One region of the Colwellia sp. M166 genome, then DNA from elsewhere that is predicted to be linked to it. Evidence: predicted binding sites of a transcription regulator. Region 1 holds the regulator's gene; each other region holds the start of a gene.
What was found. Region 1 encodes NrdR, which represses ribonucleotide reductase genes. Its sites were predicted from a motif close to AAACACNANATNTNGTGTTT; they were not measured.
Positions count from the first base shown of each region.

Region 2: nrdA (class 1a ribonucleoside-diphosphate reductase subunit alpha) is a predicted target of NrdR. The motif match lies at 9,402-9,421, and genes of this name have one in related genera.
Region 3: nrdG (anaerobic ribonucleoside-triphosphate reductase activating protein) is a predicted target of NrdR. The motif match lies at 6,096-6,115, and genes of this name have one in related genera.

Region 1 is NZ_CP040755.1:1,875,938-1,886,696, forward strand. Features, by position in the region: gene FGD67_RS08495 (flagellar motor protein MotB) at 1-257, opposite strand, end outside; gene pomA (flagellar motor protein PomA) at 270-1,034, opposite strand; gene xseB (exodeoxyribonuclease VII small subunit) at 1,269-1,523, shown strand; gene ispA ((2E,6E)-farnesyl diphosphate synthase) at 1,516-2,406, shown strand; gene dxs (1-deoxy-D-xylulose-5-phosphate synthase) at 2,430-4,316, shown strand; gene ribBA (bifunctional 3,4-dihydroxy-2-butanone-4-phosphate synthase/GTP cyclohydrolase II) at 4,470-5,579, opposite strand; gene FGD67_RS08525 (riboflavin synthase) at 5,590-6,249, opposite strand; gene ribD (bifunctional diaminohydroxyphosphoribosylaminopyrimidine deaminase/5-amino-6-(5-phosphoribosylamino)uracil reductase RibD) at 6,314-7,441, opposite strand; gene nrdR (transcriptional regulator NrdR) at 7,480-7,935, opposite strand; gene glyA (serine hydroxymethyltransferase) at 8,178-9,434, opposite strand; gene FGD67_RS08545 (hypothetical protein) at 9,725-10,402, opposite strand; gene FGD67_RS08550 (RNA polymerase sigma factor) at 10,399-10,759, opposite strand, start outside.
Region 2 is NZ_CP040755.1:724,086-734,844, reverse strand. Features, by position in the region: gene FGD67_RS03350 (hypothetical protein) at 263-475, shown strand; gene FGD67_RS03345 (uroporphyrinogen-III synthase) at 477-1,262, shown strand; gene rnk (nucleoside diphosphate kinase regulator) at 1,487-1,855, shown strand; partial or broken gene FGD67_RS03335 (TonB-dependent receptor plug domain-containing protein) at 2,613-5,209, shown strand; gene yfaE (class I ribonucleotide reductase maintenance protein YfaE) at 5,472-5,726, opposite strand; gene nrdB (class Ia ribonucleoside-diphosphate reductase subunit beta) at 5,732-6,862, opposite strand; gene nrdA (class 1a ribonucleoside-diphosphate reductase subunit alpha) at 7,004-9,277, opposite strand; gene FGD67_RS03315 (HAD family hydrolase) at 9,970-10,647, opposite strand; gene ubiG (bifunctional 2-polyprenyl-6-hydroxyphenol methylase/3-demethylubiquinol 3-O-methyltransferase UbiG) at 10,740-10,759, opposite strand, start outside.
Region 3 is NZ_CP040755.1:41,515-52,273, reverse strand. Features, by position in the region: gene FGD67_RS00315 (hypothetical protein) at 43-168, shown strand; gene hisF (imidazole glycerol phosphate synthase subunit HisF) at 162-950, shown strand; gene hisIE (bifunctional phosphoribosyl-AMP cyclohydrolase/phosphoribosyl-ATP diphosphatase HisIE) at 944-1,567, shown strand; gene FGD67_RS00300 (DUF6559 family protein) at 1,838-2,149, shown strand; gene FGD67_RS00295 (bifunctional diguanylate cyclase/phosphodiesterase) at 2,372-4,678, shown strand; gene FGD67_RS00290 (GNAT family N-acetyltransferase) at 4,854-5,306, shown strand; gene FGD67_RS00285 (MAPEG family protein) at 5,394-5,789, opposite strand; gene nrdG (anaerobic ribonucleoside-triphosphate reductase activating protein) at 6,150-6,647, shown strand; gene nrdD (anaerobic ribonucleoside-triphosphate reductase) at 6,634-8,415, shown strand; partial or broken gene FGD67_RS00270 (IS4 family transposase) at 8,489-9,805, opposite strand; gene adk (adenylate kinase) at 9,956-10,600, opposite strand.

The sequences.
Region 1 (10,759 bases):
GGTGTTGGCTCAGGTTTACCTGGACGAAACTCCTGAGCAATAATACTGGTACCTTTGGGAATATCTTTAACTTCAATTTTATTCTGTACACCAAAAGCAAATTTCATTGAACCCGCAATTTGCTTGAACTTTAAGACATCCATTTCAGAAAATGATAAAAGCAAGACGAAAAAACACATCAATAGCGACATTAAGTCGGCGAATGTTCCCATCCATGCCGGTAGCCCTGGAGGTGGACACTTACATTTATCTGCCATAATTAACTCCCGCTATTCTTCGGTGGTATCCACAGCTCGCTTACCTTCAGCAAGATAGTTCTTCAACAAGCCCTCAATTACCCGCGGATTTTGCCCATCCTGAATTCCTAATACGGCATCAAGCACTAACTCTTGATTCAGTTTCTCTTCTGCCATGCGTAATTTTAATTTATTGGCGATGGGAATGGCAATAACGTTGGCTAAAAAGGCACCATATAATGTGGTTAGTAGTGCCACCGCCATAGCTGGACCAATGGCCTTGGGATCATCCATATTTGATAACATCGCCACTAGACCAATCAGAGTACCAATCATCCCCATAGCTGGAGCAACATCGGCTAATGCCATCATCATGTTAGAACCTGACTCATGACGCTCTGTTGTCAGATCAATATCCTTCTGCATGGTAGCTCGCACAACATCGGCATCATGGCCATCAACTAGCATATCAACACCCTTTTGCATAAAAGCATTAGATATTTCAGCCTCTTCTAGCGCTAAAAAACCGCCTTTACGTGCAGCGTCAGCCATTTCAACTGCTCTCTCGATTAACTCTTCAGGTCTCTCCAATTTAAACATGAAAGATTTAGCGACAATTTTCCCAATACCGAAAAACTGACCTAAATTGTAATTTGCTAAAACAACAAAGATTGAGCCGCCAAATACAATGATCACTGATTGCACATCGGCAAACATGCTAATGTCACCAGCGAGTAACATTGCCATAATCAGTAAACTTATAGCCCCGACTATGCCTATTAACGTTGCTAAATCCACAAATGCCTCCGGTAAATTTTCTTGAATATATCCGCTGTGTTGATAATACCTGATGAATTGATGTTTCGCGAATACTAATATTTTTCGTATTACGACTATTATCGCTCTTATTGTCAATAACTTAAGAAGATAATGTCAATATTTTACTCTTCAGCTTAAATTCATCATTAATTGACCCAGCGCGCCAGCTAAGGTAAGTTTGCGCCTAGAGTTCATATCACGCTAAAAAAGTCCATGGCCAGAAAAAAAATTGAAAATTTAAGCTTTGAAGAATCATTAGATGAATTAGACACCATAGTGCAAAATTTAGAGCAAGGCGATCTTGCTCTTGAAGAGTCAATGGCTTTATTTGAGCGCGGTTTGCACCTAAGTCAACATAATCAAGAAAAGCTAAAAAGTGCTGAGCAGCAAATTAATATTTTGCTAGAAAAAAATGGCCAAAGCCAATTATCACCATTCAATACTGACGAGACTATCAGCAGTGACTAAACTTAAAAACCTTGATAATGTGCAAGCGCGTATTGACACTTATTTAACTGCTAAACTTGACAGCTTAGCGCGCAATGATGAAAAACTATTGGCTGCTATGCGTTATGGTTTACTCATTGGTGGTAAGCGTATGCGTCCCTACTTAGCCTATATTACCGGCGAAGCTTTAGCTGCTGAGCAACATGACATTGACGGTGTTGCCGCAGCAATTGAGTGCATTCATGCCTATTCCTTATTGCACGATGACCTACCGGCAATGGATGACGATGACTTACGTCGTGGTCAACCGACTTGTCACAAAGCCTTTGATGAAGCGACCGCTATTCTCGCTGGTGATAGTTTACAAACCTTAGCTTTTGATATTATTGCCAATCATGATTTCTCTGAAGCTGTTACTAGTAAACGTATTATTTTATTACGTTACTTAGTCAATGCCGCAGGTTATCAAGGTATGTGTGGCGGTCAAGCGTTAGATTTAGCTGGCACAGATAAAAGCATTACACTTGCAGAATTAGAGCACTTACATTCTTTAAAAACCGGCGCTTTACTTGAGGCATCGGTTATGATGGCTGCTGAATGCAGTCAACAAGCGACAGAAAATGATAAAAAACAATTAGTACAATATGCTAAATTAATTGGTTTAGCTTACCAAGTGCGAGATGATATTATCGATATCACATCAACGGAAGAAGAGTTAGGCAAACCAACAGGCTCTGACCTTGCTGCTAACAAAAGTACCTACCCTGCACTGTTGGGTTTATCTGGCGCACAAGAGAAAGCAGAAAACTTATATCAACAAGCGCTTCAAGCTTTAAGCACTTTGCCTTACAATACCCAGAGCTTGTCCGATTTTGCGACTTTCATTGTTAGTCGCAAACATTAATATAAAAAATTTAATTGAATAATATGACTATAAACCTAACTGAATATCCTTTACTGGCCAATATTGACAGGCCTGAAGATTTGCGAAAAATAAATAAAAATAAATTAACGCAAGCCAGTGAAGAATTAAGGCGTTACCTCTTAAACTCAGTCAGTAAAAGTAGTGGCCACTTTGCTTCAGGGCTAGGCACTATTGAGCTAACGGTTGCCTTACATTATGTTTATAACACACCATTTGATCACTTAATTTGGGATGTAGGCCATCAAGCCTATCCACATAAAATATTGACTGGTCGTCGCGATCAACTGCACACTATTCGTCAAAAAGATGGTTTACACCCTTTCCCATGGCGCGAAGAAAGCGAATATGACGTGCTGAGTGTCGGACATTCAAGCACTTCAATTTCTGCTGCTTTAGGTTTGGCGGTTGCTGCAGAGCAAGAAGCGAAAAACCGTAAAGTGGTTGCCGTTATTGGTGATGGTGCTATGACTGCGGGTATGGCATTTGAAGCATTAAATCATGCCGGTGATATCAATAAAGATATGCTCGTCATATTAAATGATAATGAAATGTCGATTTCAGAAAATGTTGGCGCTTTAAATAATCATTTAGCAAAACTACTTTCAGGCAGCATATATACCGGCATTCGTGAAGGTAGTAAGCGGATACTTAAAAACATTCCTCCTATTAAAGAACTTGCTAGTCGCGCTGAAGAGCACTTAAAAGGCATGGTAGTGCCAAGTACTTTCTTCGAAGAATTGGGCTTTAATTATATTGGCCCTATTGATGGTCATGATGTTAACGGTTTAGTAAATACTATTTCCAATATGCGCAACCTAAAAGGCCCTCAGTTATTACATATTGCCACTAAAAAAGGTAAAGGTTATCAACAGGCTGAGCAAGATCCAATCAAGTATCATGCTGTACCTAAGTTTGATCACACAGAAACAACATTACCTAAAAGTGCACCAAGCTTGCCAAGCTATTCAGCCATATTCGGCGATTGGCTCTGCAAAACAGCCGAGCAAGACAGTAAACTAGCCGCGATCACTCCAGCCATGCGAGAAGGCTCTGGTATGGTGCAATTTAGCCAGCGCTTTCCAGAACAATATTTTGATGTCGCTATTGCCGAACAACATGCGGTAACCTTTGCTGCCGGTTTAGCTATTGGTGGACGCAAGCCTGTTGTCGCTATTTACTCAAGCTTTTTACAGCGTGGCTATGACCAATTTATTCATGATGTTGCTATTCAAAACTTACCGGTTTTGTTTGCTATTGATCGCGCCGGTATTGTTGGTGCTGATGGCCCTACACATCAAGGTTCATTTGATTTAAGCTTTATGCGTTGCATACCTAACTTAACGATTATGGCGCCATCTGATGAGCGTGAATGCCAATTAATGCTCAACACGGGCTATCAATTAACTACCCCAGCTGCTGTACGTTACCCACGCGGCTGTGGCAATGGTGCTGAATTACCTACACTCAATGAAACTATTGAGCTTGGTAAAGCTAATACCATACGTGCAATAGATGACAGCACTACAACCACTAAAGTGGCGATACTTAACTTTGGTACAACACTGAGCCAAGCGAAAATAGCCGCAGAAGATATTAATGCCACGTTAGTTGATATGCGTTTCGTTAAACCGTTAGACCAAGATATCATCAAAACATTATGTGCTAACCACGACTGTATCGTCACCGTTGAAGATAATGCCATTGCCGGTGGTGCAGGCTCGGGTGTTAATGAGTTTATTTTAAGCCAAGGTATAGCGAAAAAGATCCTCAATATAGGACTACCTGATAGTTTTATTAAGCACGGCACACAGGCTGAAATTCACCAAGAGCTTGGTTTGGATAGTGAAGGTATACTTGAGAAGATAAAGCAGTTTACCGCTTTAAATTAAACCTTTAAAACATATTCAAAGATAATAAAAAAGCTATTTGAATTTAATCAAATAGCTTTTTTATTGAGCTGCTAAAAGTTATTCTAGTGATAAGTAATTACAACGCACTCAATTGAATAACAAGTACGTTGATTTCGCTTAACAAAACCGTTTTTAATCAGCAATATACTCAACCACTTCTAGACCAAAGCCTGAAAGTGAATGATATTTAGTCTGTGAGCTTAATAAACGCATTTTACTGACTCCTAGATTAGCTAAAATTTGTGAGCCAACACCAACGTTGCGAGAGCCAACATGACGTTTAACTTCTTTAACAGCTCCACCGGCGTCTAATTTTGCATATTTTTGTACTTGCGCAATAAGCTCCATAGGTGACTCATGTTTGCCTAATAGGACTAACACACCGCCTTCTTTGGCAATTTTTTCTAACGCATCAGCCATTGGCCATTTAGCGACACTTTCGCGTTGACTAAATAATAAATCTCTAAAGGTGTTTTCTAAGTGTACACGCACTAAAGTGGGCTCTTCTGGATTAATTTCACCTTTCGTTAAGGCAAAATGTGCTTGGCCGTCAATAGTGTCTTTAAATACCGTAAGATCAAAATCACCAAACGCGGTTGGTAGCTTACATTGAGAAACACGTTCAATGGTGGTTTCGTTAGCATTACGGTATTCAATTAAATCGGCAATAGTGCCCATTTTAACGCCGTGTTTTTCAGCAATAACTTCAAGATCAGGACGACGCGCCATGGTGCCGTCTTCATTGAGTATTTCAACAATAACAGCGGCCGCTTCAAGACCAGCTAAACGTGCTAAATCAACACTTGCTTCAGTATGGCCAGCACGATTTAAAACACCACCATCTTTAGCAATCAGCGGGAAAATATGGCCTGGTTGTACGATCGAGTTATGATCAGCATCCTTGCCGACTGCCGCTAATACGGTTGTCGCTCGATCAGCAGCAGAAATACCTGTGGTAACACCTTCAGCAGCTTCAATAGAAACCGTAAAGTTAGTGGTAAATTGTGCGTCATTTTTATCAACCATCAAAGGTAATTTTAACAATTCACAGCGTTCTGCTGACATTGGCATACAAATAAGGCCACGGCCATGAGTTGCCATAAAGTTAATCGCTTCTGGCGTAACTTTTTCTGCTGCCATAATGAAGTCACCTTCATTTTCGCGATCTTCGTCATCCATTAGGATGACCATTTTACCTTGAGCTATATCGTCGATAATCTCTTGTGGCGTGTTTAAATTCATGACAACCTCTTTATTTAATAAAACCACTGCGCGCTAATAACGCGTGTGTAACACCTGAAGCTTCTGGCTTGTCAGCTGTTTGCTTGGTAAGTAATCTTTCAATGTATCGGGCGATTAAATCAACTTCTAGGTTAACTTTAGTGCCCACTTGATATTGATTGATAATAGTTTGTTGTGTGGTATGTGGCACAATCGTTAAACGAAACTTATCTGCTGTTAAGCTGTTAACGGTTAAGCTTGTACCATCAATAGTAATTGAACCTTTTTCGGCAATATAGGCGGCTAGTTCTGTTGGCATAGTCAGCCAGTAATCAATACTATTACCTTGATGCTCAATGCTGGTAATTTCACTCACCGAATCAACATGCCCTGAAACCATATGGCCGCCAAAACGCGTGGTTGGTAGCATGGCTTTTTCAAGATTAACGCTATCACCTATTTGATAATAAGCTAAAGCTGTGCGTGCTAATGTTTCACTCGAAACATCAGCGCTAAAGCTAGCACTGTCTATCGCAACAACCGTTAAGCAAATGCCATTAGTGGCAATTGAGTCGCCTAATTTAACATCTGACAAGTCTAATGTTGCAGTATCAATAGTAACGCGTGCGCCACCACCGGAGGTATTAATTGCTCTCAAACGCCCTACGGCTTCTATGATCCCTGTAAACATTGTTTATCTCGTCACTTATTTATCTGTTTATACTGAAAAGAATACTCTTGTCAGCCTATCGATATTAACGACTAAATTTTGCCGTTAATCTAATATCTTTGCCTATCATGCGAATATCGGTAACATCAAGATTTTTCGCTGCTGATAACTGCTTAACGTCGGGCATATTAACTAAGCTTTTTCCGTCAGCGCCCATAAGTTTAGGCGCTTGGTAAAGTACTAATTCGTCAACTAAATTTTCGCTAATAAATGCGCCAGCTAACTGAGCACCTGACTCAATTAAAATATCGTTCAAACCTTGTTTAGCTAAATAAGCCAATAATGCACGAAGATCAATATGATCACTATTTTTCGCCTTAACCATAGGCACTTGTTCTACGAAATGAGGCCAAGTTAGGTCATTTTCAATAGTATGTCGAATTAATAATATTTTACTCTCGCTTTGGAAGATAGCGAGATCAGGTGTTAAGCGGTTTTTGCCATCAATAATAATACGCACAGGTTGTCTAACATCGGCTTGTGCATAGCTATTTTTTAACTCACCTAAGTCATGCCAACGTACAGTCATCTTGGCAGCATCAAAAATGACCGAATCGGCGCCACAAACAACCGCACAACTTTGCGCTCTTAGGCGTTGCACATCAGTGCGCGCTTCACTCGAGGTTATCCATTGACTTTCACCGCTGGCCATTGCGGTTTTACCATCAAGGCTTGCGGCAAGCTTAACGCGAACATAAGGCAGTTTAGTGGTCATTAATTGAATAAAGCCCGGATTTAAAGCCCGGGCATCTTGCTCAAGTAGCCCAAATTGTGTCGTTATACCTGCAGCATTTAAAAGTTCAAGGCCGCGGCCCGATACTTTCGGATTAGGATCCACCATAGCGGCAATAACATGGCCTACTTGCGCTTTAATTAACGCTTCTGCACACGGTGGTGTTAAACCATAATGACTACAAGGCTCTAATGTAACATAGGCAGTAGCGCCCTTCGCCTTGTTGCCCGCTTGTTTTAACGCATGAACTTCAGCATGCCCCTGCCCAGCTTTTTGATGATAACCTTCGCCGACAATTTCATCATTGAGCACGATCACGCAACCAACCCGTGGGTTAGGCGAAGTGGTAAAGTGGCCACGCTTTGCCAAATTAATGGCACCTTGCATAAACTTATAATCTGCTAAAGAAAAATCACTCATTATTGCACTCGAGGTTAAGCCTAATTATGTTTAACTCGTTAGTCATCATCGCCTAAACGGGCAATTTCTTCACCAAATTCTTTGATATCTTCAAACGAACGATAAACTGAAGCAAAACGAATATAAGCAACTTTATCTAAGCTTTTTAGTTGCTTCATAATAATAGTTCCCAACATTTCACTCGATACTTCCCGCTCACCAGTAGCTCGTAGTTGCGATTTAAGTTTATTAATCGACAATTCCATTTCTTCGGTGCTAACCGGTCTTTTTTCTAAGGCTCGTAATAAGCCACTGCGCATTTTATCTTCGTTGAAAGGTTCACGAGAACCATCACGTTTTATAATGCGCGGCATCACTAACTCAGCACTTTCAAAGGTAGTATACCTTTCATGGCACGCTAAACATTCGCGACGACGGCGGACTTGATGACCATCAGAAACTAAACGAGAGTCGATAACTTTAGTATCGGTGGCTGAACAAAAAGGGCAATACATGGATTAGTTCCACAGTCGTGAGAATTTAATCTCGCTATTTTAATTGAAAATCATTCATTAAGCTAAAAATCTTGCCATTAAAGCGAATTTATACCAAGTTTATTAAGTTTGTTCCCACTCAGAAACTTAGTAAAATTGGTATTAAACCGTTAAATAAAAAATGGCCACTACTGTGGCCATTTTTTATGACTTGCCTTACGTTTAGTAAAGAAGTCGTGATTTATTCACTTTGTTATAACGAATTACTTATAAACAGGAAAACGTGCACAAAGTTCACTTACACCTGCTTGCACTTTAGCAATCACAGCGTCATTGTTAATATCGTCTAAAATATCACAAATCCAACCCGTGATCATTTGAGTTTCTTCAACACCAAAGCCACGACGCGTAATCGCTGGGGTACCTAAACGTAAGCCAGACGTTACAAACGGTGAACGTGGGTCATTTGGTACAGAGTTTTTATTAACGGTGATATGAGCACGACCTAATGCTGCATCAGCATCTTTACCGGTAATGTCTTTATCAATTAGATCAAGTAGTAATAAATGGTTTTCAGTGCCATTTGACACAACTTTATAACCACGCTCTTGTAACACTGCCACCATAGCTTTGGCATTATCTAACACGTTTTGTTGGTAAACTTTAAATTCCGGTGCTAACGCTTCTTTAAATGCTACCGCTTTCGCCGCGATAATGTGCATTAATGGGCCACCTTGGCCACCAGGAAATACCGCACTGTCTAATTTTTTGTAAATTGCTGCGTCGTCACAACCAGAAACAATTAAACCACCACGTGGGCCTGCTAATGTTTTATGAGTTGTTGTCGATACTACGTGTGCGTGTGGCACTGGATTTGGGTATAAACCTGCAGCAACTAAACCGGCAACGTGCGCCATATCAACGAAGAAGTAGGCATCAACTTTATCGGCGATTTCACGCATACGAGCCCAGTCAACTATGCCAGAGAATGCAGAAAAACCACCAATGATCATTTCTGGTTTATGCTCTAATGCTAAACGTTCTAATTCAACATAATCAATATCGCCCGTTTCAGGGTGTAAACCATATTGAATCGCTTCATATGACTTACCAGAAAAGTTGACATGCGAACCATGTGTTAAGTGACCACCGTGAGCCAAGCTCATACCGAGCACTTTGCCGCCAGGCGATACTAACGCTTGGAAAACGGCTGCGTTTGCTTGTGAGCCTGCGTGTGGTTGTACGTTAGCGTAAGTTGCACCAAATAATTCTTTTGCACGGTCAATCGCTAGTTGCTCAGCAACATCAACATATTCACAACCACCGTAATAACGTTTGCCAGGGTAGCCCTCAGCATATTTATTGGTTAGTTGTGAGCCTTGAGCTTCAAGTACACGTGGGCTACAGTAGTTTTCAGAAGCAATAAGTTCAATGTGTTCTTCTTGGCGAACAACTTCATTACTCATTGCTTGATAAAGTTCTGGATCAAAATCAGCAATATTCATATCACGTGTAAACATGTTATATCCTCAAGTAGTCTGCCAATAGCAAGACTTTGGTTGGCGTTAATGCAAAATTAATTGCGGCATATTTTGCCTGAACTTGTAAAGCTTGTACACGGTAAAACCCCGCTCTTTTAGTTCATTTTGCAATCAAATAGTCGTAAAAGTGAGTGAAATAAGTTTTATTATCAGCTTAAATCAACAATTAAAACCAATATACGTTCTAAAAAAAGCAAAAACAACAAATTTAAAACGACATATAGCTGAATATCAAAATTAAATGCTACTTATTTTAAATTAACCGTTCTTTATGCTAATTTAACTTTCACAAGTTGCTGATGCTCTTTCTTACGTTTTCGGTATAAATAATCGACAACAATATAGACAACAAACATCAAGCCATTTGCAATAAGGTAAGCCGGTAAAACGGCTTTAGTACTGGTTTGAGCTAGCGTATAAATAAACCAATTAACTAGCGGCAGAAAAGGTAATAACGAAATTTGGGTAATCCTCATATATTTCATTGACGATTCACAACTGCTAATAGCATTATCAATTGCCTTTTCAGGACTGTCACATAACTGTGACCACGCCGCTACACGAACTTTCATTTCAAAATAAACAAAAGCAACTGACAATAAGCTACCAAAGCCGAGATAAATATTAACTGGCTCGCCCCATTCACCCTGATAAATACCATAAAAAAAGGCAATAAAGATTGCTAAAGTGGCGAGGATATTTAAGACAAAACAAAGTTTCGCACCATAAGTTCTACGACGGGTGCGCTTGACCAAAGTGGCAATATCCGTTTTAGCTGTTGGTTGTGCTTGCCAATCTTGTGTTAATTCAGCCCAGGTATCATCAAGCACTTTATTTGATTCAGGGCGGCTGTCTTTTTTTCGCATAATCAGTGTTGTAGACTCAAGTTTGTCTTGTATTTGCTCACTTTCAGTTGCCATCTTAATTTTATCATTCTCTTCGCTCATACGGCCTCCAATAACTGCATTAACGCAGTTTTTGCTCGTTGTAACCTTACGCCGACTAAATTTACTGTAATCGCTAACACATCAGCTATTTCTTGATAACTCATGCCTTCTAGTGCCAAAGTGATCACTTGTTGCTGTTCAAGTGTTAAACGACGAATAGCTTGAGCAAGTCGCTGTTGCCTTTGTTGTTGATCTAATGACTGATAAGGGTTAGGTTGCTGGCATTGCTGTTCATCTTGAAGAGGCGATAATTCTTGCTCTGACTCTGTTTTCACTGTTTTTACCGCCTTAGCAACATGTGTTGCTAATACGTTATGGGCGATACGTGCAATGAAAGTTTTAACCGCAGCATCAGCT
Region 2 (10,759 bases), 1.2 Mb from region 1:
ACAATAATGGTCTATGTTACGATTATTGGATGTTAATTATGTCATATATTCAAATTACTAACTTAGTTGCGAAGTTGTCCATTATATGGATGATGCCTGTTCGCGCCTTTCCCATTTAAGGACGACTAAGCGCTACTTTTACTTAGTCGTCCATCCCCAGCAAATAACGCTTGAACTAATACCATCATCACAAATATAGCTTACTTTATTACTGTTAACTTGGCTTGATTTTGATACCTCAGTTCGAGATTGAGAGAATGATATGCATAATAATTTTTGGGATTATCTCTATCAAACCTTTGAGTTAATCGAAAATATGAATAATGAAAACCAAGACCTGCTTTTGCAAGTTAATGCTAGATTGGAAACAATAGAATTGTTATATGCTCGACACTTTGATCCAGTCGATTCATATGAAGAGTTCGTTGCTGTTAAACTCATTAATGCAATTTCACAGGCGATAAAAAGGCAATAGCATGGCGGATTCACCTATTAATGTATTGTTTAGTCGAGAATATTCAAAACTTAAAAGTGCTGTTAATGTTTTGCCCTTAGAGCGATTCACGGTTATTGCTTGTCCGGTATTTGATATAACAGCGGTTGAAAAAAATCAACAACTGCAAGCTGACTTTACACAGGTGTTAAGCAGTGACTATTTAATTTTTACTTCTCAATATGCAGTAATTGAAACTATTGCATATCTGAAAACGTTGGGCATAAGCAGTGCACAACTAAAAGCCATAAAAACCTGTGCAGTAGGCCCCGTAGTTGCTCGACAATTGGCTGAGCATGGCTTAACTGTTGATTTGTTGCCTGAGTTATATACGGCAGAATCATTAGCTGATTTATTCCCTGTGGTTACGGGCAAGAGATTAAAAATATTCTTTCCTAAAGGTGATAGAGCGGCACGAAAGTTAGAGCATGTACTGAGTGAGAAAGGTTATAACGTAGTTGCGCCTATTATTTATAAAACGGAGTTGCGTAGCAGCCTTGATAGGCAATCTCAAGCATTATTTAATGCCAAAACTGTTGACTGTTTTGCCTTTACATCGCCATCATCAGTAATGGCTTTAACGGCAATTTTAGATAGTGCTAATAACCGTAAAGCTTTAAAAAATTCAGTTATTTGTGCCATTGGAACAACAACTTATCAGGCGTGTTTAGAAGCCGGATTAACCGTTAGCATTATGCCAAATGAGTATACTATTGAAGGATTGGCACGAGCGATAGATAGCTTCTATTTGACAGCTAATTGTCATTAATTTGAAGATGAGTTTTTCACTAATTACTGCTGTTACCTCAACGAGCAATAAGGTGTTTTTAGCGGATAAAGGTCAAAATAAAGGCTGAAATTTGCCATTGAATAAGATTTAACAAGGACATGCAAACTTGAAAAGCGGTAATAGCCCAATTTAAACATCAAGTTAAGTAAATTGACAGTAATGAATTTTTTAAATGTAATTAATTTACAAAAGGAAAGGTATATATGATTAAACCTAAAATAATTATAAGTGATAATGATTACGACGGCTTACATTCGATGCTAGAAAAAGAAGTTTACGCACCATCACATGATTTACTGATTGATGAATTAGAGCGGGCAAAGATCGTTGATAAAGCAAAGTTGCCTGAAAATGTGGTACGAATGAATTCAACCGTGACATTTACTATACTTGCTTCACAAAAAACCTTTGCGCTGAAACTTGTTTACCCGAAAGATACTGCTGAAAGTGGCACTTTATCTATTCTTACGCCAGTTGGAAGTGCCTTGATTGGCCTTTCTATTGGACAAGAAATAGAGTGGCCGCTAGATAAAAATAGATCGACCATTGTTCATATCGACTCTATTACCTAACAGACAGCTAGATTATTATTTTAATCGATAATATCAAATTTATACCTTCGATATGTTTTTTGCCGTTTATCGCCTTTAGGGCTTTACGTTAACTGTATTTAACGGACGTTATTAAAAACCGCTATCGAAGGTCATATCAGACGATGTTCACCGCAGCTATTCACTTCTACTTAACTTCAATAATGATTTTTTCGCTACTATCAGGCGACATTACCTACTCAATGGCTGACTATTATACCAATTATACTAAGTTTCTTCCCATTCAGTGACGTTTAAAAGGTTTAGCGGCAAGGCATTGATTAAAGATAAGGGTTATTCTCGACAACTGCTCCTGCGTTGTTCTAATGACTGACATCCCTGTGAGAACCTTTTCGAAATCAACAACATGGCCTGTAAGCCTTTTAAAATCAGCCTTTGGGGCTTACTAGCGATTCGATAGCCGCCGATAATTTCTTTTATATAAATAACGATATTCAAAAACATGATCGCTGTTCTCAAACTGCTGGTAAGCGCTGAGAGAGGACAAACTTAACAGCTTGGGTATTAGATATATCCCTGCTTTTGGCGATTTATTTTTTGTATGTAATAGATCACTAATGGAAAGCGTCTTACTGGGCGTTATTTGTTGTAATAAGCACTATAAAAGTTATTACAACGTCAGCACAAATCATCCTAATTGCCAACACTTAAGTTACATGATACAAATATAGTGGCTTATTAAATAAGCAATTAACAATAAAACTACAAGGATTTCAGGATGAGACAAGTAATTGCATTTTCACCTAGTATTATTGTGAGCGCAACACTCGCATTATCAGCCGGCTTTACAGCAACAACTTATGCTGCTGAAGAAGCTCAAAAAATTGAACGCATTGAAGTGACAGGTTCTCGTATTAAGCGTACCGATATGGAAGGACCTTCTCCGGTTCAGTCAATCGGTAGAGAAGATATCGAAAATAAAATATGGGCTATGACAACCTTCAACAATTACTCGAAAGAATGCCGGTCGCAGGTAGCGGTACTTTCTCTACACGTGGTAACAACCAAGATTCAACCGCCAATGGCTCTGCTGCTGTTAGTTTACGAGGCTTAGGTGCCGATGCAACCTTGGTACTGATTAATGGCCGTCGTGTTTCGGTCAGTGCATTTGCTGAAGGTATTACTAATTCATTTGTTGATATTAATAGTATTCCAGTTTCTGCAATTGAACGTATTGATATTCTAAAAGATGGAGCTTCTGCTATTTATGGCTCTGATGCCGTAGCTGGGGTAGTTAATGTCATTTTGAAAAAAGACATTGATGGTGTCGAGCTTAACTTGGGCTATGGCGGTACCGATGGACCTAATTATGAAGAAACAACCGCAAGTCTTGTCTGGGGTACTACGAGTGAAAAAAGCAGTGCCTCTATTATTATTGATTACTTTAAAAATACCTCACTTTCGTCAAATGAAATGGGCCGTTTAGGGACTGCAAACCAAGCACCTTATGGGGGCGAAGATTTTCGTTCATCTCGTGGCTTTCCAGGTTACTTCTATGTTGATGAGGTTAAAACAATCGATCCAGATTGTCCCGCTGATAAAGCAACGGCTAGTGGTAGTTGCTTATTTGATTACGGCTCATATGGCTATATTGCCCCAGCTTCAGAGCGTATTGGCGCTATTTCACAATTTGAATATCGTTTTGACAACGGTATAACAAGCTTTTTAGAAATGGCTATTCAGCATAATAGCTCTGTGGCAGCGGGTGCCCCAACACCACTTGATGAAGATGCTGGCTTAACTGTTCCAGGCAGTCATCCAGATAACCCTTTCGGTGAAGATATTGCCATTGGTCGATACCGAACCGTAGATGCGGGGGCACGTCAATGGGATATAGAGTCAGACACCTTACGTTTGGTTGCTGGTTTAAGAGGTGAAATTAACGATTGGAGTTGGGAAACTGCAGTACAGAAAGGCCGCAGTAGATCCATGCAAACAGGCGATCGCACGCAAGGTTGGGTTCGAACTGACTTTTTACAGCAAGAAATTAATGCCGGTAACTATAACCCGTTTGGTGGCACCTTTAATGATCCTGAGGTTATCGACAGAATAACAACAAGCTTAGTACGCCGTGGTGAGTCGCACATGACATCATTTGATGCCAATATTACTGGTGAGGCTTTTAATTTTGGCGATGGTGTCGTTATGATGGCTGCCGGGATTGAATATCGTGAAGAAGATGTCAATGATATTCCGGATGATCAGTTTCAACGCGGTTTAATTTTTGGCACTGAATCAGTGTCGGCATCGGCTGATCGTGACCAATATGCCGCCTATGTAGAATTCTCTATTCCTCTTTCTGATAGCTTAGAGTTGCAACTAGCAGGACGCTATGATGATTATAGTGATTTTGGTACGACAACCAATCCTAAAGTAGCGTTTCGTTGGGCTCCAAGTGATGAGATAACCGTACGTGCTTCCTGGGCACAAGGGTTTAGAGCGCCTTCATTAGCTCAAATAGGCCTAGGTCCATCACAGAAGAGTCAATTTTTTGTTGATACCGAGCGTTGTGAGCAAACGGGATTAGATTGCCAAGCATTAGATTATAATATTGAATTTTCAGGTAACCCAGACTTACAAGCGGAAGAATCTGAGTCGTGGAATGTCGGTTTTATCTGGGCTCCTGAGGCTGATTTTGGCATAAGTGTTGATATTTGGAGCATTACTCAAGACAACAAAATTGATGAAGAAGAGTTTGGTCCTATTTATGCTGCAGAATGTGGCAACCAAAACAGTACCATATGTGTTCGCTTGCCTGCTACCGGTGGTGCAAGTTTAGGCACAATACAGAAAGTACACAGCACCTTTAAAAACTTATCATCACAAGAAGTGTCAGGTATTGATATTTCAACGAATTACAATCACTCACTTGATGATTTAGGTTTACTAAAATTCAATTTAGAGTGGGCCTATCAAGATAAGTTTGAAAAAGACGGTCGTGACTACACTGGTGAATATGGTTATCCTGAACATCGTTGGATTTTCTCAACAAACTGGGAGATTGGTCAATTTAATACCAATATAAATATTAGTTATGTTGGCGAGTTTGAAGATACACCCGACATCGATTTCGATGGTAATTTAGATTTTGATAGCAACACATCTCGGATGATTGATTCACAAGTCTTGGTAGATTTACAAACTTCTTACCATGTTACTGAATTTACTAAAGTGTCATTAGGTGTAAATAACTTATTTGATGAAGAGCCACCGTTTGCTATCGGTGATGGTGATGGTGATTTGTACGGTTATGCCTCGGGTGTACATAACCCTCGTGGTCGCTACCTCTATACTAAAGTCAGTCTTTTATTCTAAACCTAAGCTATAAGAATGCTTATTTATTCAATGCCGTTCATGTCAAATGAACGGCATTTTTTATCGAATATTTTGGCTTTTAAGTTAAAATTTTTCTGTTGATAGATTAATTGAACAATTTTATATTAGGGGTTTTGCGCAAAAGCCCTATTAGGGGGATTGCCAAAATCAGGGGTGATAAATCATCAAGAATTTGTTTTATAAGATTAATATTGAATTGGTAAGTGATTTAAATTGCGGGGAATCTTCATTGTTGAGTGAATTAATCTATTTCAATAACAATATCGGAAGTAGGGTATGCACAGCAAGTCAGAATTTCTCCAGCACCAATAAATGCCAGCGGGTACTCATTATATTCCACCGTGCCTTTTTTCAATGTACAACGACAAGCACCACAAAAACCATCTCGACAATGAAAGTGTGATTCGACGTTTTCTCGTTCTAAGCTATTGAGGATATTTTTGTCTTCATCGAGGAACGCAATTTTGCGTTCCTCGATCGTAATACTAAACGACATAGGAATTAAAAATCGAAGTCTTCAAAGTCGTCACTCGAAACCGATGAGTCTACTTGACCGACTAAGTAGCTAGAGATCTCAGTTTCTTGTGGGGCAACTTGTACGTTGTCACTGACAAGGTATGAGTTCATCCAAGGTAGTGGGTTACTTTTGATATCAAACGGTGCTTCAAAGCCTATTGCCGCCATACGTTGATTACTGATGTACTCAATGTATTGTTTTAAAATGGCCGCATTAAGGCCAATCATAGAACCGTCTTTAAATAAGTAGTCAGCCCATTCTTTTTCTTGCTCAACCACATCCATGAAAATTTGTTTGCCTTGCTGACGTAATTCTGTGGCAATTTCTTGCATTTCAGGGTCGTCTTTACCTGACATCCAGTTGTTAAGAATGTGCTGGGTACCGGTTAAATGCAATGCTTCATCACGGGCAATAAGCTTGATTATTTTTGCATTACCTTCAAGTAATTCACGTTCAGCGAAAGCGAATGAACAGGCAAAACTGACATAAAAGCGAATAGCTTCTAAAGCATTTACCGAACATATCGCTAAAAATAAGCGCTCTTTAAGTTTACGTTCGCTAACTGCAATGGTGTTACCGTCAACTTCGTAGCTGCCAGGACCTTGTGATTGCAACAACTGTGTGGTGATAATGACAGAATCGAAGTACTTAGCGATGCTTGATGCGCGTTTTAATATCGCTGGATTTACCATGATATCGTCAAATACTTCACTCGGATCTGAAAATAGATTACGTAAAATGTGCGTATATGAACGCGAATGAATAGTCTCACTAAATGCCCACGTTTCGACCCAAGTTTCTACTTCAGGAAGTGAAACAAGTGGCAATAAAACCGCATTCACCGAACGTGCTGCCATTGAATCAAGTAGCGTTTGATATTTTAAATTAGAAATAAAAATGTGTTTTTCAGAGTCTGTTAAGCTCTGCCAATCAGCGCGATCTTTTGAGACATCAATTTCTTCAGGGCGCCAAAAGAACGATAATTGCTTTTCAATCAACTTTTCAAACGCCATAAAACGTTGTTGATCGTATCGTGCAACATTAACACTGTTTCCCAAAAACATTGGCTCTAACAAGGCATTGTTAGGTGTTTGGTTAAACGTAGTGTACGACATTTATTTCTCCTTGAAATAGCACCGAGTCATGGTGATATTTCGTCACTTAATGGGTATTAATCTAGTTTTATACGGGTTATCACTATTTAAATCAGCAGGCAAAAAAAGAGGAAAACTTGGTGTTTCCCTCTTCGTTGTGCACTAGATTTTACAAGCGCCGCCTGCACAATCATCGTCTTCAACTTCGATTTGACTGTCAGCTGCACCATCACGCGTGTTGTGGTAGTACATGGTTTTAACGCCTAACTTATATGCCGTTAAAATATCTTTTAACACTTGTTTGATCGGCACTTTTCCACCTTCGAAACGAGCAGGATCATAATTAGTATTAGCTGAAATAGTTTGGTCAACAAATTTTTGCATAATACCCACGAGTTGTAAGTAGCCTTCATTACTTGGAATATTCCACAGTAATTCGTAGTTATCTTTTAAACGTTGATATTCAGGTACTACTTGCTTTAATACCCCGTCTTTACTGGCTTTAATGCTGATCAAACCACGAGGTGGCTCGATACCATTAGTAGCATTAGAAATCTGTGAAGATGTTTCTGATGGCATTAGTGCTGAAACCGTTGAGTTTCTCACGCCGTGCTCTTTAATACTGGCACGTAGCGCTTCCCAGTCTAAGTGTAATGGCTCACCGGTAATGTTATCGATTTCTTTTTTATAAGTATCGATAGGTAATATACCTTGAGATAAGCGAGTTTCATTAAACTTAGGGCAAGCACCTTGTTCAATAGCTAATTGGTTTGACGCTTTTAGCAAATAGTATTGAATCGCTTCAAAGGTACGGTGAGTTAAGTTGTTCGCACTACCGTTTGAATAATAAACGCCATTTTTCGCTAAATAATAAGCGTAGTTAATAACACCGATACCTAAGGTACGACGGCCCATCGTTGCGGTATGTGCAGCAGGTACTGGGTAGTCTTGATAATCTAACAAGTTATCTAAAGCACGTACCGCTAAATCAGCTAAGCTGTCTAATTCGTCAAGGCTATCAATAGCACCTAAGTTAAATGCTGATAACGTACATAGGGCAATTTCACCATTAGGATCATTAACATCTTCCATTGGCTTCGTCGGTAACGCAATTTCTAAACATAAATTACTTTGACGGATTGGCGCAACAGTAGGATCAAACGGTGAATGGGTATTACAGTGATCGACGTTTTGTAAATAAATACGACCAGTGCTTGCACGTTCTTGAGCAAACAAGGTAAATAATTCAATGGCTTTAATACGCTTCTTACGAATTGAATCGTCAGCTTCGTATTTAACATACAGTGCTTCAAACTTGTCTTGATCTTCAAAGAATGCATCGTACAAACCAGGCACATCGCTTGGGCTAAACAAGGTGATAGATTGACCTTTGATCAAACGTTGATACATCACTTTGTTAAATTGTACACCGTAATCTAAATGCCGAACGCGGTTTTCTTCAACACCACGGTTATTTTTAAGTACTAATAAGCTTTCAACTTCCAAGTGCCATAGTGGATAGAATAGGGTAGCTGCGCCGCCACGAACTCCACCTTGAGAACAACTTTTCACTGCTGTTTGGAATAGCTTGTAAAACGGAATACAACCGGTATGAAATGCTTCACCGTTACGTATAGTACTGCCTAATGCACGAATACGACCGGCATTGATGCCAATACCTGCACGTTGAGAAACATATTTCACAATAGAGCTAGATGTTGCATTGATAGAGTCTAAGCTATCGCCACACTCAATTAATACACATGAAGAGAATTGACGTGTCGGCGTACGTACACCTGCCATGATAGGCGTTGGCAATGACAACTTAAAGGTTGAAATAGCGTTATAAAAACCTTTTACATAGTCTAAGCGAGTTTCTTTAGGGTATTTCGCAAATAAACACGCGGCTACTAAAATATAAAGAAACTGGGCACTTTCATAGATTTCACCGGTAACACGGTTTTGAACCAGATATTTACCTTCAAGTTGCTTAACCGCAGCGTAGCTGAAGTCTAAATCACGGCTGTGCTCAATAAAACTCTCTAATTGCTCGAACTCTTCAGCGCTATAATCGCTCAGTAAATGCTGATCGTATTTACCGGCAGTAACTAAAGCTTGAACATGAGGATAAAGCTTAGGTGGTTCAAATTGGCCGTAAGCTTTTTTGCGGAGATGAAAAATCGCAAGTCGAGCTGATAAATATTGGTAATCAGGCGTTTCTTCAGAAATTAAGTCTGCGGCTGACTTAATGATGGTTTCATGAATGTCTGCGGTTTTAATACCATCGTAAAACTGAATATGAGACTTAAGCTCAACCTGAGACACAGAAACATTGTCTAGCCCTTCAGCAGCCCAGGCAATAACCTTATGAATTTTTTCTAAGTCGATGGGTTCTTTTGAACCATTGCGTTTTGTAACAAAAAGTTTGTTATTCATGAATGACCTGTAAATCTATTTATTGTTTTAATCACCCGACAATGGGGGTGAATTATGATAATTGCCTCAAGCAGACATTATTACGAGATAAATCGTATATCATTCAAACATCAGTGAATGAAAAATGCACTATATCTTGGGGTTTTAAAAAAACTAATCACAAGATAGTGAGGTTTGCATGACAATGCAAGCGATATAAATTTTCGTTTTTTGGTTGATTTTTTTAGAGTAAAAGTTATGTTAGTAACAACTAACTTAGTAAGGCTTTTTAATTTTGATTTTTCTAAAACGCAATGCTTATTTTAGATTTTTTTTTAACATTAAATTATTTTTATTTAATTTTTATGGTTTATATGTCAAAAGGATATATAAAAATATATTTACATACTATTCAATGGTTTATGTTTTTAGTTTAAATCTTGAACGCTTTAATTGACGACTGATTATTTTATCAACGCTTAAAGATCAAATTAAGATCCTAAATAGAATAAATACACTAAGTTGATGATGTTTTTAATGACAAACCGTAAATTTTTAACAGATGGCGTTATTTGGGTGAATATGGATTTTTATTGCTAAAGTCCAATCTAATATCATCAGCTTATTAAGCTATTGAAAGGTTAATAATCGGGGGTATACGCTAGGTAAATTAGCACGACGGGTAATGGGATAGGCGTGCTAGCTGTTAAAGACTACTTTATAAAGGCGAGTAAATCGGTTGGCGATTCGATAATGTGATCGGCTTGCCAAGTTTGACAGTCCTCATCAGCCAGAATATAGCCCCAATTAGCGACAAAGGTTTTCATTAGCGCGCTATTACCGGCCTGAATATCACGCAGGGCATCACCAACGTAGAAACACTGTTGATTGTTGACATTGATTTGCTGACAGGCATGTAAGATTGGCTCAGGATCTGGTTTGCGTTTTACTAAGGTGTCGCCACCGACCATCACGGCGCAGTTTGCAAACTCAGGGTAATATGGCATTAGTGTTTTGGTTAAGCCTTCAGGCTTATTAGTAATGATGCCCCAAGGAATATTGTTGTCTTCTAATTGTTGCAATAATTCAGCGACACCAGGATAAAGACAAGTATGTTCTGCAATATTTTGCTCGTAGTGATCTAGAAACTGTTGGCGTAAGCTTTCATAGTTATATTGTGCAATGTCGTCGCCAAACCCTAAGTTTAATAACCCTAGCGCGCCGTCTGAGGCGATGGGACGATAATCTTTGGCCGCTACGTTCGGTTTTTTATAGGTGTTAAGGACGTGATTTAGCGCCGCACCTAAGTCATCAGCAGTATCTAGCAAGGTTCCGTCTAAATCAAAAAGTACCGCAGCTATTGAGTTTGCTGAATTTTCATTGGTTGACATAACATCACTCTATTTTATTATTATTTAAATGGGGAAAAATAACACCAATGTTGAAGAATGAACGTCGGCGCATAAATAGTTTACTATCGTGATTAAACGCGTTGACAACAAA
Region 3 (10,759 bases), 1.8 Mb from region 1:
TGCTGTTCAATTTCGTTGCTTTGAGAAAAAGGAATTATTCCAATGTTAGCCAAACGCATAGTTAAAGGTATAGCACCTTGCCTTGATGTTCGCGATGGTAAGGTAGTCGATATAGGTATTGCTATTCAATTTCGTTGCTTTGAGAAAAAGGAATTATTCCAATGTTAGCCAAACGTATTATCCCTTGCCTTGATGTTCGCGATGGTAAGGTAGTTAAAGGCGTACAATTTCGTAACCATGAAATTATTGGTGATATCGTACCACTCGCGCAAAAATACGCCGAGGCAGGTGCTGACGAACTAGTATTTTATGATATTACCGCCAGCTCAGATGATCGCGTGGTCGATAAAAGTTGGGTAAGTCGCATAGCGCAAGTCATCGATATTCCTTTTTGTGTTGCCGGTGGTATAAAAACCGAGGCTGATGCGAAACAAATTTTAATGATGGGCGCCGATAAAATATCGATCAACTCACCAGCATTAAGAGATCCAAGTTTAATATCACGTTTAGCTGACGTTTTTGGTCAGCAATGTATCGTCGTTGGCGTTGATAGCTTTTTCAATAAAGACGCGAATAATGGTTTAGGTGAATATCAAGTGTATCAATTCACCGGTGATGAAACCCGCACACAAAAAACCAAATGGCGCACACTCGATTGGATCCAAGAAGTGCAAAAACTTGGCGCTGGTGAAATTGTGCTTAACTGTATGAATCAAGATGGTGTTCGGCAAGGCTATGATATTGAACAACTAAGCCAAGTGCGAAAATTATGTAACCTACCATTAATCGCCTCTGGCGGTGCCGGTGAAATATCACACTTTGTTGATGTTTTTCAACAGGCAGATGTTGATGGTGCACTTGCTGCCAGCGTATTTCATAAAGGCATTATTGCCATGGATGAATTAAAACAACACTTAAAAAATGAAAAAGTTGAGATCAGATTATGCTAATAACACAAGATAATATCAGCCAATTGGCATGGGATAAAATGGCCGGCATGATGCCTGCCATTATTCAACATCAAGATACTGGCGCGGTATTAATGCAAGGTTATATGAACGTTCAGGCTTTAGAGCAAACCTTAAATTCAGGCTTAGCAACATTTTACAGCCGAGCAAAGCAAGCACTTTGGTGCAAAGGTGAAACCAGCGGTAACTATTTAAAAGTTAGCCAAATAGTGACTGACTGTGATCAAGACAGCCTACTTATCGCTTGTCGTCCACAAGGGCCAACTTGCCATTTAGGCACTGAATCTTGTTTTCCTGAGCAAGCCATTAGCCAACAAAACTTTCTCAGCCAACTTGAACAAGTTATCGCTAGTCGCAAAAATGATGCGCCAGAAGATAGTTATACTGCACATTTATTTTCACGCGGCACCACTAAAATTGCCCAAAAAGTCGGTGAAGAAGGTGTTGAAGTCGCATTAGCTGCTGTTGCTGAAACCAAAGAAGATTTATTAGGCGAATGTGCTGACTTGTTTTATCACACCTTAGTGTTATTGCAAGATCAAAATATCGAACTTAGTGAAGTGATGGCGGTATTACAAGCAAGACATCAAAAAAAATAAGCTAAATAGCTTAAAATCACCATTATTAAAGCAAGTTTAATTTAATTAATGCATTTGTTAATTTTATTAAACTTGATGGCTATCTGTTCTTTAATAATCAATAACCTATCAATTTTCTTTCAAAAAAAAAACACCTAAAAAGTATATCCAAATCCACAAAACATAGAGTAACAAAGGCTTGTAGCTTGTATCACTTGACGAATGAAAGCTTAGCAACTTACAATATAAACTTAAATTTTAGGATGCAAAGATAATGCTAAGGATTAGCATATGTTCAAATATTATTCGCTCAAAAAGTACAGTAAAAAACTGCTACCGACGCTTGAAAAACGTTACGGTGAAGCACAATATTATAGTGCATCACAAGTACGAGCCACTATTTATCAACACGACTTCAACCCTAAGTATCTTCCTCTAGCCTATGTGTTATTTCTTGAGAAAAAGGCCCTAAAAAATGTGATATATATTGAATTTCCAGCGCTCAATATTAATCAATACAAACAAGAAATTTGTCAATACCTTGCAGATAAGCAAGATGATAGTTGCTTGCAAAGTTTACATACCTTGGTTGTTAACGGCTAAATTCCAATTAATACCAAGTTTATTAAGTTTGTTCCCACTCAGAAACTTAGTAAAATTGCTATAAGTTAATGTACTGAATGTTGTCTATACTATATTTATTGCTGCTGGATAAAATGCGAGTTTATCACTCCATGTGCTAGGCTAATAATAAGCATAATAGTTTCAGACGATTTCATTACAATAATTCAATAAAATAATTCATTAATAAGAAGTTGCTCTCGTATGACGGTTAAATTAAAGCACCGCCCAGAAGAAGAACAAATACTTTTAATAGTAACCGCTTTAGCAATCTTCGTAATACTTCCATTTCTTATGGTAAGTATTCAAAGCCAAGAAACAACGGCCATCCTCATTGACCTTGCTGCAATTATAGGTTCAATTATTATTTTTTCCGGTGTTTGGTACAGCAATAAAACACAACTTTTCAGTAACTTACTTGCAGTTTTTATGCAGGTATTATTATTAGTAGCTCTGGAATTAGAAGGCGCAAGTTTAATTTATTGGGTATTTCCCATTGTTATTGTAGCTTTTTATTTACTCTCCCCCACTATTGCTATTTTATTTAACAGCTTATTTATTATTTTGGCGTGTTTTATTACCTATCAACAATTCGATGACTTTACATTTTATCGTGTTATAGGCGGACTGGTATTAACTAATATGTTTGCCTGTGCACTTTCAATGTTTATGCAAAACAAAAATCGTCAATTATCCGAGCAGGATAAAATAAACAAAGTTCGTAATAATATTTTAGAATTGATCGCCAGTTCAAGTAAGTTATCAAAAGTACTACCTGCTGTTATCCAAGGTATTGAGAATGAATACTCAGACGCTAAATGCAGTATTTTATTACTCGACAAAACAGGAAAAAAATTAATATTAGGCGCAGCACCAAGCTTACCTGATTTTTATAACCAAGCAATAGACGGTTTCACTATTGGTGAAGCCATGGGCTCATGTGGAACGGCGGCTTACACAAGAAAAAGGGTTATTGTTACCGATATAGCAACACATCCTTATTGGACTGCTTGGGCAGCATTGGCAAAAAAAGCACAACTCTCTGCCTGTTGGTCGGAGCCAATCATCGATAACGAAGGTAATGTGCTAGGTACCTTTGCTATTTACCAACGAACAATATCAACACCAAACGAACTTGATTTCACACTTATCGAACAGTTTGCCAACTTAGCTCGTATCGCAATAGAGCGAGAAAAAGCCAATAAAACAATATGGCAGCAAGCTAACTTTGATAGTCTAACCAACTTACCCAATCGTAACTTATTACATGAACATCTAACAACAGCGGTCGATAATGCTCAACGCGAAAAAAAGCAACTTGCTATTATTATGTTAGATCTAGACAACTTTAAAGATGTAAACGATTCTTTGGGGCATAGTGCTGGTGATATTTTACTTATTGACAGTGCAAAGCGCATCAAAAAATGTCTTCGAAAAAATGATATTGTTGCCCGGCTAGGTGGTGATGAGTTTATCATCGTACTTGTCGGTACAAGTACAGACACTGACGTTGATAACATTGGACAAAAATTATTAAATACACTTGCGCAACCTTATATTATTGAACAAAAAAGCGTTTATTGCACCGCCAGTATAGGTATTGCACTTTATCCAAACGATGCCATGAGCATAGACGCGCTATTAAGAAATGCAGACCAAGCCATGTATGGTGCTAAAGCCCGTGGGCGAAACAGCATTCATTACTTTACCGAAAATATGCGCAAAAATTTTCTCAAACGCATGGAAATCATTCAAGATCTGCGGGTTGCTATTACAGAACAGCAATTTTACATGGTTTATCAACCGATAGTTAACTTAACAAATAATCAAATATCTAAAGCGGAAGCACTGATCCGTTGGCAACATCCCAAGAAAGGTTTAATTTCACCGTTAGATTTTATCCCTGTTGCAGAAGAAACTGGGCTTATTGTTGAAATTAGTGAATGGGTATTTAAAGAAGTATCACAACAGGTGCAGCAGTGGAGAAACAGTCACTGCCATAACTTAATGATCAGCATCAACACATCTCCTGTGCAGTACCGAAATAAAGGTCAGCAAATCATTGCTTGGGCTGGATCACTTATCGAACGAAATATCCCACCTGAAGCAATATCGATTGAAATAACAGAAAATTTGCTGATGGAGAATCAAGCAGAGGTGGTTAGCGCACTCGATAATATTCGTCGACAAGGGCTGACAGTGTCTATTGATGACTTTGGCACCGGTTATTGCTCATTCTCTTACTTGAAAAACTTCTCTATTGATTATTTAAAAATTGATAAAAGTTTTGTGCAGAATATGTCTGTCGATAATAAAGATGTTGCCCTTTGTGAGGCCATTATTGTGATGGCAAATAAGCTTAATATAAAGGTCATTGCCGAAGGTATAGAAACTGAGCAACAAAGAGAGCTTCTAACAAATGCAGGTTGCCTCTTAGGACAAGGTTATTTATTAGCCAGACCATTATCGATAGCTGATTTTGAACAACGACTGATTAATCAAAACATTTGATACTGCTTTATTCTCTTAGCTGTAATAGCACCGCTAAAATGAGTAAAATACTTCATTCGCATATAGTGAATTTTCATTTGTGATTCATAGTAGATAATTTTACTACTGGCAGTACATCAACCATAACTGATAAAAATCAGCAATATAACGGAATAAACCTTTGATAGAAAATGACATAATCTGGGAAAACAAAAACTTTTCACAACTCACTACCAATGAACTTTATGATTTACTAAAATTACGCATTGATATCTTTGTGGTAGAGCAAAGCTGTTTTTACCCCGACTTAGATGATCACGACCGACATCCCGAAACTCAACATTTATTTTGTTATCAAAAGGGAATTATGACGGCATATTTGCGCATATTACCCAAAGGATTAACCTATCCCGATAACATCAGTATTGGTCGTGTGGTGATTGCGCAAAGTGCTCGTGGTAAGGGCCTTGGTCACCAATTAATGCAAATAGCCCTAGCTAAATGCTTGCGCTACTTTCCGCAAGATACGGTCAAAATTTCCGCACAAGAGCATTTAGAAAAATACTATAATCAGCATGGTTTTAGCAGAGTAAGCGAAAGCTATTTAGAAGATGGAATTCCACATATCAGCATGTTACAAAAGCGCTAATATACCGCTATTCCATCAAGCAGATCATGGCTAGGTTATATAATTGTATAACCTAGCCACTGTTCATTATTATAAAGTTATTAAACGTTAAGCCGTAACAAAGCTACGAATGTTTTCAACCGCTAAAATTAAAATCACCAAAAATGTCGACAACATACCCACTTGTCGTTGAATTGAGATACCGATACTTTTCGTTAAACCAATGGCGTGTAAAGCACGGCCAACAACTAAAGTTGCCCCTAAGGCATGTTGCATGATCACAGATGCGCCATTTAATTCATAAACTGCCAATAAAATTAACGCTAAAGGGATATATTCGGCAAAGTTGCCATGAATACGAATAGCCTTAGCTAAAAATTTATTATCACCAGAGCCAATGCCAACTTTAAACTTCCTGCGTAAACGAATAATGTTAATGGCTAAGCCAATATATAAAATACCGAGTAAACTCGCGTAGAAGCCTGTTAACGATAGTGTTGCCATTTCCTTTCCTTATACTATTTTTATTATTAAACCATTATTGGCCGGAATCATACCGAGTAAGATAAGCAATTAATAGCGCCATTTAAGTAAAGAATGAGGTTATATAGGTCAGTGTCATTTTAAACGGCCAGTTTTACCATCAGATCAGCCGTTAATCGAGGCCCAGAATAACCTCCAAGGATAACAAAGATCTCCCCCACTAGCAGTCGAATAAAACACCATATCTAGTAAAATAATAAAAATAAAACCCTACATATAGTATTACTTTAACAAACTTTTGATCCTGATCAACAGTAAAAAACACAAAAACACTATATATTGTGCTCAACAGAAACAAAATAAGCATATATAGGTTTTAATATGAAATTTAATTGTTTACCTCCTTCGATTGTTTTCCAGGAAGTACCAAATGAAATTAGCCTTTGTTTTAGCGTTAGTGGCTGCAAAGTAGCTTGCACCGGCTGTCATAGTACTGAGTTATGGAATGCGGACTATGGCAGCCATTTATCAAATAAAAGCTTTATTAATTGGTTAACTAAATACCAGAACTTGATCAGTTGCGTGATTTTTTTTGGTGGTGAATGGCAAGCCAAAGCATTAATTGAAAAATTACTTATCGCTAGAAATTTGGGCTTAAAAACTTGCCTTTACTCTGGGCAAAAGCACATCGACATCAGTATATCTGAGCATCTTAATTTCTTAAAAACAGGTCCATGGCAATCAGCGCTTGGTGGTTTGGAAAGTATTACAAGCAATCAAGTTTTTCGCGATATAAAAACCGGTGAAAAGCTCAATCACTTATTTATAAAAAATCATCACAGTAATTTATTAAAAGGAGTTAACAATGTTGCAGCTTAGTGACAGGCAAATTAACCATAAAAAAGATTTTATCCATAATTATTTCCTCGCGCAAAATGCTGCTGACGGTTCAAAAATGGATGCTAATGCCAATGTTGGGCAAAAAAATATTGCTACATTAGAAGCAGAATTATTAAAAGACTGCTTTGTACAAATAAACCGAGCACTGGTACAAGACAAAATTCGTGAAGCATTTGGCGACGAGTTAGCACTTGAGTACTTACGGCAAATTGAAGCACATGAAATTTATGTGCACGATGAAACCAGTTTAAAGCCTTATTGCACGTCTATCAGTATGTACCCATTTTTACTTGATGGCTTAACTAAGTTGGGCGGCGAGTCAAAAGCACCACAGCATTTAGAGTCTTTCTGCGGTTCTTTTGTTAATTTGATTTTTGCTATTTCTGCGCAATTTGCCGGTGCTGTTGCCACCGTTGAATTTATCACTTATTTTGATTATTTTGCTCGTCTTGAATATGGTGATAACTATTTAACTAGCCATAAAAAAGCCATTGAAAACCATTTACAACATGTGGTTTATGCTATCAACCAACCCGCGGCAGCACGTGGCTACCAAAGTGTATTTTGGAATATTTCCTTGTTTGATCAACATTACTTTGCCGCTATGTTTGAAAACTTTGTTTTTCCTGACTTTTCCAAACCAAACTGGCAAACCGTTGAACAATTGCAGCAGTTTTTTCTTAGCTGGTTAAATAAAGAACGTGAAAAAGCTGTGTTAACCTTTCCTGTCGTTACCGCCGCGATGCTAACCGAAAATGGCCGCTGTAAAGATGATATTTTTGCTCGACAATTGGCCGAGCAAAAAGCACAAGGAAATTCATTTTTCATCTATTTATCTGATAGTCCTGACTCACTTGCCTCATGCTGTCGTTTGCGTAATGAAATTTCAGATAATACTTTTTCTTATACCTTAGGCGCAGGTGGCGTGGCAACAGGGTCAATTAATGTTATCACCTTGAACATGAACCGTCTGGTACAAGACGGTCGTGATTTACAAAGCGAAATTGAAAAAATTCAAAAATACCAAGTTGCCTATCGCAAGTTAATGCAAGACTACCAAGCCAAGGGCGCTTTATCGGTTTACGATGCTGGTTTTATCTCACTTGATAAGCAATTTCTAACCATTGGTATTAATGGCATGGCTGAAGCAGCAGAGTTTTGTAATATTCCGGCTAATAATAACCAAGCCTACAAAGACTTTGTCAGCAGCAAACTACAAGTGATTTATAACGCGAACCAAGCCGCTAAAAAGCATTTTGGCTATATGTTCAATACTGAGTTTGTGCCGGCAGAAAACTTAGGGGTAAAAAATGCGAAATGGGATCGTAACGACGGCTATCAAGTCAATCGTGACTGCTATAATTCATATTTTTATTTAGTAGAAGATAACGATACAAATCATTTAGATAAATTTGTTCTACATGGCAAAGAAATCACGCAATACTTAGATGGCGGCTCAGCACTGCATTTAAATCTCGATGAGTCATTATCAATCGAAGCTTACCTAAAGCTTTTCAACGTTGCTGCAGCAACTGGTTGTAATTACTTTTGCGTTAACGTCAAAATTACTATTTGTAATGATTGTGAGAAAATAGATAAACGCACCTTAATGTATTGTGACGCTTGTGGCAGTGAAAATATTGACCACGGCACACGTATTATCGGCTATTTAAAGCGTATTACTGCATTTAGCCAAGGCCGGCAAAAAGAGCATGCTTTACGTCATTATCATAAAAAGCGTGCGTAGATCGTCTGAACTCAATTGGTTGCATAAAAAAGATCGCTAATGCATAATGCCGATCACTTAAGGTGAGCGGCATTTTTCTTTTAGCCACGGGGTACCTGTTTTTGCATACTTTGAGTGTGCGTGGATAACTTCGTTCTCGTTTCATTTCATTTCATTTCATTTCTAGTTTAAATTAACTCACATTTTCTCTATATCTAAGATTATTTTTGGTACATTTCCTGGTGCATAGATTGGTATCATCGTGAGCTTATGAATTATGTGAGAAGAAGCATCCCTGAAGCTTAATTGGTTCGGATAGATACTTTTTAGTGATTGAGCTATCAATATCATTTTGTACCGGATCAGATAATATCCAAGCAATATGCCCCCACAACTCCTGAATAATAGCTCTGGCAAGTTACTTCGTAGCGTAAACCGACTTTCAAGCATCTATGCTTGATTTCTCTGTAGCCTATTTCAATCTCCCAACGATGTGCATATAAGTCAACGATATCTGTACTTGGATAAGCCATCGGGTCAGTCATTGAAGTGAGGATTTGAACCGCTTTACCTTTGATTTTACGCGTCAATAATCTTGCCTCAATGCTCTCGGGTAACGCTGGGCGTTTTTTTCTCGATTGTGGCGTTGTATATAAAAGTATCAATTTATCTTGTTTCCCAAAGCTTTGTATTACCTCATATTGTGTTCGCTTTTTGAGTGGCGGCAACCAATGAGTGTTTGTCCCTCGTTGTTGCCAATCATGTAATAATCCAAGTGAATAAGAACCTTTATCGAATAGCGTTAAACTGTCGTTTGGCATACGCTCTATCATTCTAGCGGCTAAGTTCATTTCACTTTCCGTAACACTATCAAATGCGCTGTCGACGATAAGGTGGCGGCTTAACTCCATCATGCAGACCATGCGAACTTGCGGGTATCCTGCCTCACTTGCTTTGTTGGCTATACGAGTAAAACTCGCGCTATTCTCTTTCGTTTCAGGTGTTCGTCAAACAACACCGTCGACACTATAAAGCGTCAAACCACACCAATGCGGGTGCTCTGCTCGCTCATTCCACGTTGCGGAAGTTTGATGAAAAACATCACGAACAACATCGCTACCGAGTTTTTACATGCCTGAGTTATGGCACTTCGCGCGACATAATCAACCTCTTTAGGGAGAACAATATCGAGCTTGTTAATTAATTGGCGAACGGAACCTGTTCTAAATAACGCCATACCAATAACCGCCCAAACCATTGCGTCCATCAGTAACTTACGTTTTCTGAGTGTAGCAACGCCATTTGAATCAAGACACGATTGAATGATGTCAGGCTCTAATACATCAGCAAGACATGAAAATTCGGTAAGACGATTAATTGAGGTGCGAGCAAGCGCTTCTGAAAGTTGCATAAAAAAATCCGATGGCTAAGGCTTATCGGATTTTCGCATGTGTACAGGATCGGTCAAATGTTCCCTAAAATTTTTAATAAAATTCGCTTAACTGATCGGCATTACGCTAATGCGAGCTTTTTATTTTTAAATTGCAACTAAACAGAAAAATTAAGCTAACTTCTCATCTAATAATGCGTTAACTTTTTCTACTGCTTGTGTGCCATCAATAGTGATATAAGCGCAAGCATCAGCTTTAGCTTCTGCTTGATAGTAGGCAACTAATGGTTTTGTTTGCTCGTGATAAATACCTAAACGCTTGCGCACTGTTGCTTCTTCATCATCTGGGCGAACTAATAATTCATCACCAGTTTCATCATCTTTACCTGCCACTTTTGGCGGATTGTAAACTATGTGATAAACACGACCTGAGCCAGCATGAACCCGACGGCCAGCCATACGCTCTACAATCACTTCATCAGGTACATCAAACTCAATAACATAATCAACAGCAACGCCGTTTTCTTTCATGGCGTCAGCTTGTGGAATAGTACGTGGGAAACCATCCAGTAAAAAGCCGGCTTTACAGTCATCCTGCGCTATACGCTCTTTAACCAAACCAATAATTAATTCATCAGAAACGAGTTGACCTGCGTCCATCACTGCTTTGGCTTTTTTGCCAAGTTCAGTTCCTGCTTTAATTGCAGCGCGAAGCATATCACCGGTAGAGATTTGTGGAATGCCAAATTTAGCCATTAAGAATTGTGCTTGAGTACCCTTACCGGCACCTGGTGCACCTAATAAAATAATGCGCATTTAGTATAACCCTATTTAATTAATGAATTGGTTTTGCGAAAGTGCAAACACTATACATATTCAAAGGGTTTCAAACAAGTAGCAAGCCGTGCAAAAAATCAAAAAAGGAGCTAAAAAGCTCCTTTTTTTGACTAAAGTCTAAGGTCAATATGAGCTAAA